2 regions of the Eubacterium sp. MSJ-33 genome follow, and region 2 is predicted to be linked to the other one. Evidence: predicted binding sites of a transcription regulator. Region 2 holds the regulator's gene; the other holds the start of a gene.

Region 1 (4,405 bases), 1.2 Mb from region 2:
TTGCACACGAGACAGATGGCGCGTTGAAGGTATACAGTGATCTGTTTGGAATCTAAGAGGACAGCACAAGTTTGATATTCGTGTGTGTCAGACTGTATATCAGACGTCAGACGGATATTAGGCGGATGGATGTAAAGCATCCGTGCAGATATACCGATATATATAATAGAAGAAGCAATGACAAAAAGCCGTCGGGCTGGGACATAAGTTTCCCAGTTCGGCGGCTTTTCCGTGGGATCTGTTGACATATAATTTTCCATTCGCAATATAATGAATATAAAACAAACAAAAAACTTTATAAATTGAGGAAAAAATGTTGTCAAAAGCTGGAAAACTGTGTAATATAGAGAACATGTTGTTAAAATAAAACAAAGGAGAGGAAACTGAAAATATGAAATCAGGAATCGTAGGAAACATGTGGGAAGCAATTAATAGCTTTTTGACAAAAGTAGATGATTTCGTCTGGGGTCCGCCGCTTATGATTTTGATCATTGCAGGTGGAATCCTTCTTACCATCCGCATGGGTGTGCTGCAGGTCCGTAAACTGCCACTTGCCCTGAAATGGATGGTGAAAAATGAGGAAGAGGGCGAAGGAGAGGTAACCTCATTCGGTGCACTCTGTACGGCACTTTCAGCGACGATTGGAACCGGAAATATCGTCGGCGTCGCAACAGCGATCGGAGCCGGTGGTCCGGGTGCTCTGTTCTGGATGGTGCTTGCTGCATTCTTCGGAATGGCAACCAAGTATGCAGAAGGACTCCTTGCAGTTAAGTATCGTGTCGTAGATGAAGATAATCATGCACTTGGTGGACCGTTTTACTATATCGAAAAAGGTATGGGTACAAAATGGAAATGGCTTGCGAAGATCTTTGCATTCTTCGGTATCTGTGTAGGATTGTTCGGCATCGGAACATTCTCACAGGTAAATGGTATTGCATCGGCTGTCGAGGGATTCTTCGATCCGAATGAATCATGGAGCGTAGAGATTCCCGGAATCGGTACATATTCGTGGACGGTTGTAATCGCATCTTTGATTTTGAGTGTCTGTGTGGCGCTTGTGCTGATCGGTGGTATCAAGCGTATTGCAAATGTATCCCAGATCGTCGTTCCTTTTATGGCAGTGCTTTATGTTCTGCTTTGCCTGATGCTTCTCATCTGCAATATCAAAGAGATTCCGGATGCGTTCGTAACAATCGTAAAGGGCGCGTTCAATCCAAAGGCAGTGACCGGTGGTGTGGTTGGTACGATGATTGTTGCAATGCAGAAGGGTGTTGCAAGAGGTATCTTCTCAAATGAATCCGGTCTTGGCTCTGCGCCAATCGCTGCAGCCGCTGCAAAGACAAAGGAGCCGGTACGTCAGGGTCTGGTTTCTATGACGGGTACATTTATTGATACAATCATCATCTGTACGATGACAGGACTTTCTATCGTATTGACAGGTGCTTGGCAGCAGGAAGGCTTAGAGGGTGTACAGGTAACAACCTACGCATTCCAGGAGGGACTTCCGATTTCCGAGCAGGTAGCTGCGTTCCTGTTGATGCTGTGTCTGGTATTCTTCGCATTTACAACGATCCTTGGATGGGATTACTATTCGGAGCGCTGTCTGGAATACCTGTCAGGCAAGAACAAGAAGGCAATCCTTGTATATCGCTGGTTATACATCTTAGCCGTATTCATCGGACCATACATGACAGTAAAGGCAGTATGGACGATTGCGGATATCTTCAACGGATTGATGGCGATTCCGAACATGATCGCAATCTTCGCTTTGAGTGGTGTGGTTGTGAAGGAGACAAAGGACTTCTTCAAGCGCCATGCAGAGCAGAATCAGTTTAAGTAAATAACATGATTTTGAAACAGGTGTGCTGTATCGTTGCGGCATGCCTGTTTTTGCGTAAGCAAGACTTCACACTTTTTTCACAATTTTTATTAGCACTCACTATTGACGAGTGCTAATAAGTGTGTTATAGTACATCTAGAACATGAGGGAAGGCCTAGAGAAGGGAACCCGAGTGGGAAGGAAATAAAAACAAACACAGATCATTGTGAAGTATAAAAGGAGGTATGGCTTATGTTAATGCCAAGTTTATTTACAAATAGTTTTATGGATGATTTTTTTGATACACCAAGTTTTGGTGTCTATAAGTACGATGTACCGGCTCAGAATCTGATGAGTACCGATGTGTTCGAGAAGGAAGACGGTTACGAGATTGATATGAACCTTCCGGGATTCAAGAAGGAAGATGTAACCGGAGAAGTAAAGGATGGTTACCTGATCATCAAGGCTTCGACAAAGAACTCTAAGGATGAGAAGGATGCCAAGGGCAAATACATCCGTAAGGAACGTTATGAAGGTTCCTGCAACAGATCCTTCTATGTGGGTGATGCGATTACACAGGAAGATATCAAGGCAAAATTCGAGGATGGTGTTTTGAAGATTACTGTACCGAAGAAAGAAGCAAAACCACAGGTGGAAGAGAAGAAATTCATTGCCATCGAAGGATAATTTAAATAGCTAGTCAGACGATTTTTCGTTTCCCCTCTCTTACTGGGCGACCGCCGTATAAGCGGTCGTCCTTTTTGCTTTTTTGTCTATCATACAATTATATTTACAAAACATACGTTCCGTATTAGAATAAATACATATGGGAAAGCTTGATGTAAGGAGCAGCAATATGCGGCAGTATATAGCAATTGATCTAAAATCGTTTTATGCATCGGTAGAGTGCGTGGAGCGGGGATTAAATCCGCTCACGACGAACCTTGTAGTAGCAGATGAGAGCCGGACAGAGAAGACAATCTGTCTGGCAGTTTCGCCTTCTTTGAAATCCTATGGTATCTCAGGGCGGGCGCGTCTGTTTGAGGTCGTACAGAAGGTGAAGGAGATCAATCGTCAGAGGCTGGCATTTGCACCGGAACGGGAATTTACCGGATCATCATATGAGAATAACAAGGTCAAGGCAGATCCAAGACTTGCACTTGATTACATTGCTGCGAAACCACGGATGGCATATTACATGAAATATAGTACCCGTATTTACGATACTTATCTGAAATATGTGGCATCGGAGGATATGCATGTCTATTCAGTAGATGAGGTGTTTATTGATGCGACAGCATATCTTCATACATATCAGATGACTGCCCGACAGCTTGCGGAGACGATGATTCAGGATGTATATGAGACAACAGGGATTACAGCGACAGCGGGTATTGGAACGAATCTGTATTTGGCGAAGATTGCAATGGATATCGAGGCGAAGCACATGCAGCCGGATGAACGTGGGGCACGAATCGCAGAGCTGGATGAGATGACCTACCGTAAACTGCTGTGGAATCATGAACCATTGACGGATTTCTGGCGGGTGGGGGCCGGTTATCAGAAAAAACTGCACGCACAAAATCTGTATACGATGGGTGATATCGCAAGGTGTTCATTGGGAGAAGAAAATGATTATTACAACGAGGAGCTGTTATATAAGCTTTTTGGTGTGAATGCGGAATTGCTGATTGATCATGCATGGGGGTACGAGCCATGTACAATTGAGGAGATTAAGGCGTATCGGCCGGAGAGCAACAGCATCAGTTCAGGGCAGGTGCTGCAATGTCCTTATACATGTGAAAAAGCGCGCGTAGTCGTGCAGGAAATGACGGAGGCACTGGTGCTGGAACTGGTTCAAAAAGGGCTTGTTACGAATCAGATGGTACTTACAGTGGGGTATGATATCGAAAATCTGTCTGCCGGGGCAAATGGATATTGCGGAGAGGTGACGAGTGACCGGTATGGACGGAAAGTGCCAAAGCATGCACATGGTACGGAGAATCTGGAAGGGTATTCATCTTTAACGAGTAAGATTGAGGCAGCCGTGCTTCGCTTATATGATCGAATCGTAGATGAGAAGCTGCTTGTGCGGCGGATGAATGTCGTAGCGAACCGTGTGATCCGCAAGCAGGATGTGAAGGAAGAATCAAAAGGTTTTGAACAGCTTAATCTATTCACGGACTATGCAGTGTTAGAAAAAGAGAAAGAAGCAGAGAAGGAGAAGGAAGCGAAGGAAGAGCAGATGCAGCAGGCATTGCTTGCAATCAAGCATAAATACGGAAAAAATGCGGTGCTCCGGGGAATGAATTTCCGAGAGGGTGCAACCGCGCGCGATAGGAATAATCAGATTGGAGGGCATAAAGCGTGAGGCGGGATTATAGTGATATTATTAACCGTGAGCGCCCGGTGTCGAAGAAGCACCTGCCGATGGACCGGATGATGCGCGCGGCACAGTTTGCCCCATTTGCGGCCCTTACGGGACATGATGAGGCTGTGCGGGAGACGGCGCGGCTGACGGAGGAGGAGATAGAACTCGATGAGTATGAAGTTGCGGAACTAAACCGGAAACTGCAATGGTTAGCA
Region 2 (4,405 bases):
ACATCAAGACCTGCGATCTTACCTGCATCCTTTGTTGCCTGTCTCTGTGCATCTGTGAAGTATGCAGGAACTGTGATAACTGCTTCTGTAACCGGCTCACCGATATAACTCTCGGCATCTCTCTTCAGCTTAGAAAGGATCATAGCTGAAATCTCCTGTGGAGAATACTTCTTACCATCGATGTCTACCTTGTAATCGCTGCCCATATGTCTCTTGATGGAAGCGATTGTCTTATCTGCGTTTGTAACTGCCTGACGCTTTGCTGCATCACCAACGACACGCTCTCCGGTCTTTGTAAATGCAACAACAGATGGTGTTGTTCTTGAGCCTTCTGCATTTGTGATAACAACCGGCTTACCACCTTCCATAACTGCTACACATGAATTTGTTGTACCTAAGTCAATACCAATAATCTTACCCATAATATTTTTCCTCCTAATTATTATCTTTTAAAATATACTAATTGATTTATTGTAAAAGGTTAATTTGCAACCTTTACCATGCTGTATCGCAACACCTGATCTTTGTACATATAGCCCTTCTGCATCTCTTCGGCTACAACGTTCTCTCCGAAATTCTCATCCTCCACATGTGTTACCGCATTGTGGTAATCCGGATCAAATGTTTTACCTTCTGCATCCATCGGCTTTACGCCAAGACTCTCAAGTGATACCATGAGCTGCCGATAGATCTTATCGACGCCCTGTTCAAATGCCCGGTCCATATCCTCTTCCGGAATACTAGAAAGGGCACGTTCCAAATTATCTACAACCGGAAGCAACTTCTCTAAAACTTCCTTTGCTCCGATGTCGTACATTTTTTTGGATTCCTTCTCGTTTCGCTGACGCATGTTCTCGAACTCTGCCAGCAGGCGCTTATATTTCTCTTCGTTGCCGGCTGCCAGCTCCTTTGCCTTCTCCAGCTCGAGCTGAAGAGCCTTGCTGCCTCTGCGGTTTCCTTTTGAAACCGGCTTTGGCTTTGCTGCCTCCGCTTCTTCCTTATTGTCTGCCGGAACAGTTTCTTCCTCGTTCACCTGCACGTCGGTTCCTTCTGTTACCGGAGCATCATCCACAGCCTTAACTTCTTCGACTGTCTCCGCTTCTTTATTTGCATTTACATTTGTCTTATTGGCCATTCTCATTCACCCCTTCGCCTTTCTTGAATATCTCATCGAGTTCGATTGTCAGATTCTTCAGTGTACTGACAACCTTCTTATAATCCATTCTCTTCGGTCCCAATATTCCAATTGTTCCCTTTGCGCCTTCCGGCATCTGGTAGGTCGCTGTAACAAGAGAGCAATCTTTCAGGCTTGGTGTCTCATCTCCAATATATACCTGAATTCCGGATTCGTTCGTCTTTCCGGTTGTCTCTTCCAGCAAATGGGATACTTCGTTCTTATCCTCGAGTTTCTCAAGCAATTCACTCGTCTTGGATATATCTCCAAGCTCCGGATACTTCAGAATATTCGTTGCACCGCTGGTATAAACCTCAAGTTCCTGTGCCTCATGTATTGCTTCCACAATCCCCTGGAAGATCTGGTCTAATATCTCACCGTACCCTCCGGACTGCTTCTTCATCGCCTGGATCATCTCCAGATTGATGTCCTCTAAGCTTGCACCTTGTAAGAAGGTATTCAATAAGATATTAAATTTCAGAACATCTTCATTATCAAGGTCTACATTGATGTGAATCATCTGATTCTTAATAATGTTACCCTCAACCACAATGACTGCCAGAAGTGTCTTATCATCTACAAGAGAAAGCTGGATAAACTTGACTGTCTTCTCGTAATTCGGTGCCGTAACCATCGTTGCATAATTGGTATTGTACGCCAGTACCTTCGCAACCTGCTTCAAGAGCACCTCCATGCGGTCCACCCGCTCTAACAGTGTGTCACGCTCCTGCTTTGCAACCTCTGCAAATTCTTCCTTCTCATCCATCAGCTGATCAACATAGAACCGATATCCGGCATCTGTCGGGATTCGTCCTGCCGATGTATGCGGCTGAATAATGTATCCCATTTCCTCCAGATCTGCCATCTCGTTCCGGATTGTTGCGGAACTTAAATTCAGATCGGTGTACTTTGAGATTGTTCTGGAACCTACCGGTTCCCCAGTCTCCAGGTAATTGGAAATAATGGCTTTCAGGATTTTCACCTTACGCTCATCTAATTCCATCTTATCACCTCTTTGAAAACTTGTTTATTTATTAGCACTCATTTCTATCGAGTGCTAACCTTATTGGTAGACTACCACTACATATAGTAATTGTCAAGGAAAAATATCATATTTTTGTGAAAAAATTGTGTATTTTCTTCCATAATAAAAGAGTGCGGAAAACCGCACTCTTTGGGAAGTAAAATCACGAATGATTTATTTATTGTTTGGATTATCCATCAAAGTGACATCCACTGTCTTCTCTGTATATTCATTATTCTTCATATACTCATACGTAACCGGAACTGTCTCACCGGATTTATAATAATTGAGTTTTTCTGTAAGTTCCTCTGCGCTGCTGATAGACTGTCCATCGATCTTTGTAATTACGTAATTCTTCTTAATTCCGGCTTTCTCTGCAGCACTGCCGCTCTGTACTTCAGCGACAAGCACGCCTGCCGGTATTCCGTATGCTTCAGATACATCCGAAGATACTGTCTGGCATGAGATACCGAGATAGCCCTTCTCTTCCTCGGAAACCTTCTCACGTGTCTGACGATTCATCAGATCATCCAGACGATCTTGTACGGCCGTAATCGGAATTGCATATCCCATGCCTTCAACGGTTGTATCAGAATACTTCGAAGAGTTAATTCCAATGACTTCGCCCTTCATATTCAGAAGTGCGCCGCCACTGTTACCCGGGTTAATGGCTGCATCGGTCTGAATCAGCGGTGTTGTATTCGTGCTGTTTGTACGATCCTTTGCGCTGACAATACCGGTTGTAACGGACTGTCCATAGCCAAGTGCATTACCGATAGCTACAACCTGCTCGCCCACCTTCAATGAATCTGAATCACCGATGGTAGCAATTTTTATCTGATTCATCGTGGATTCCTTTATATCACTGAGTTTTACAACAACGATTGCAAGATCCGTGTCGCTATCGGTACTCTTTACCTGTGCCTCGTAGCTCTCACCATCTGCAAACGTTACATTTACGGTTGTAGCATCACTGACAACATGGTTGTTTGTTACCATCAAAAGCTCACTGTCATTCTCTCCGATGATAATACCGGAACCGGAGCCTTCCGCCTCATACTGCTGTGTATAGCCAAACATACCCTGCTGCTCTACAATTGCCGAAATATTAATTGCAACAACGCTCGGCATAACATTTTCAGCGATTGTGGAGACATCCATACCATTTCCAACGGAAGCTGTCGATGTCAGGCTCAGAGACTCTGTTGTCGGTGCGGATGTGGTTGAAGCGACTTCTGTTGTCGTGTTAGTAAGTGCATCCAGCTTCTTGATCTGTTGTCCTGCAATCCCATAGAATGCGCCACCGGCTACGCCGCCGAAGACGACTGCACTTGCGACAACTGCCACGCCCTTCTTCCAGAATGTATGCTTGTTGTGAGGTGTCTTCGTCTTTTTGACTCTCTGCTTCTTTGCTTTCTTCACCTTTATCTTTTGCTGTTCCGGATTCGCATTTTGATATGCATTTCCATAATAATTATTCTGTCCATATCCATATGCATTCTGATTAGGCTGGTAATTATTATTGTAGTAGTGTTCTGTACCCTGGCTCATCTGCTGGGCGCGTTCTGCCATCGCCTGCATGTATTCCTGTGTACGCATATCGCTGTAATATGTGTTACCATACTGCTGTGCATGTGTATAATCGTCTGCGTGTTGTTCACTGCGTTTTAAGTTATCTGTATTCCCATCTCCGTTCTCCTGTACAGTTTCTTCCGGAGTCCGTGCATCCGCATGTTCATTTCCTCTGTTATTTCCAAATTCATCCATCATATCAATTCCTCCATTCGATATAAGTTTTGTTACTTATCTTTGTTATGGTTTAATCATAACCCCAAGCTATGGTTAAATTTTGAAGAAAATGTCAAGAAAATGTGAATTCATCTATGGCGCCTGCAGACCGTCCTTTAGCATCTGCAGATTTTCTTCCATATAAGATAGGTATGTGCATCCCTTTTGTATGTCTTCCTTTGTTACTGACTGCATAGACGAAAGATGCAGGAGCTCCGGCGTCATATCCGCCGACTCTGCAATCGTATTGGCAAGACTGTCTGTGCCATTGTCCACCACATAGATGGCAGGCAATTTGTATTCCCGCAATTTTTCTGCCAGATATGTGACAGTATGCACACTTGCCTCGGCATCGGCAGAACAACCGGAATATGCTGCAAAATAATGTATATCATAATCTTCTGCCAGATACAGAAACG

Evidence for each region. Region 2 encodes HrcA, which represses chaperone genes, less so after heat shock. Its sites were predicted from a motif close to TGTTAGCACTCNNNNNNNNNGAGTGCTAACA; they were not measured.
Region 1: KP625_RS09795 (Hsp20/alpha crystallin family protein) is a predicted target of HrcA. The motif match lies at 1,928-1,958, and genes of this name have one in related genera.

The regions. Positions count from the first base shown of each region.
Region 1 covers NZ_CP076562.1:2,074,664-2,079,068, forward strand. Annotated here, with positions in the region: gene KP625_RS09785 (glucose-6-phosphate isomerase) at 1-56, shown strand, start outside; gene KP625_RS09790 (alanine/glycine:cation symporter family protein) at 416-1,840, shown strand; gene KP625_RS09795 (Hsp20/alpha crystallin family protein) at 2,072-2,506, shown strand; gene KP625_RS09800 (Y-family DNA polymerase) at 2,676-4,190, shown strand; gene KP625_RS09805 (hypothetical protein) at 4,187-4,405, shown strand, end outside.
Region 2 covers NZ_CP076562.1:828,554-832,958, forward strand. Annotated here, with positions in the region: gene dnaK (molecular chaperone DnaK) at 1-422, opposite strand, end outside; gene grpE (nucleotide exchange factor GrpE) at 482-1,135, opposite strand; gene hrcA (heat-inducible transcriptional repressor HrcA) at 1,125-2,177, opposite strand; gene KP625_RS03790 (S1C family serine protease) at 2,373-3,968, opposite strand; gene KP625_RS03795 (metal ABC transporter substrate-binding protein) at 4,080-4,405, opposite strand, start outside.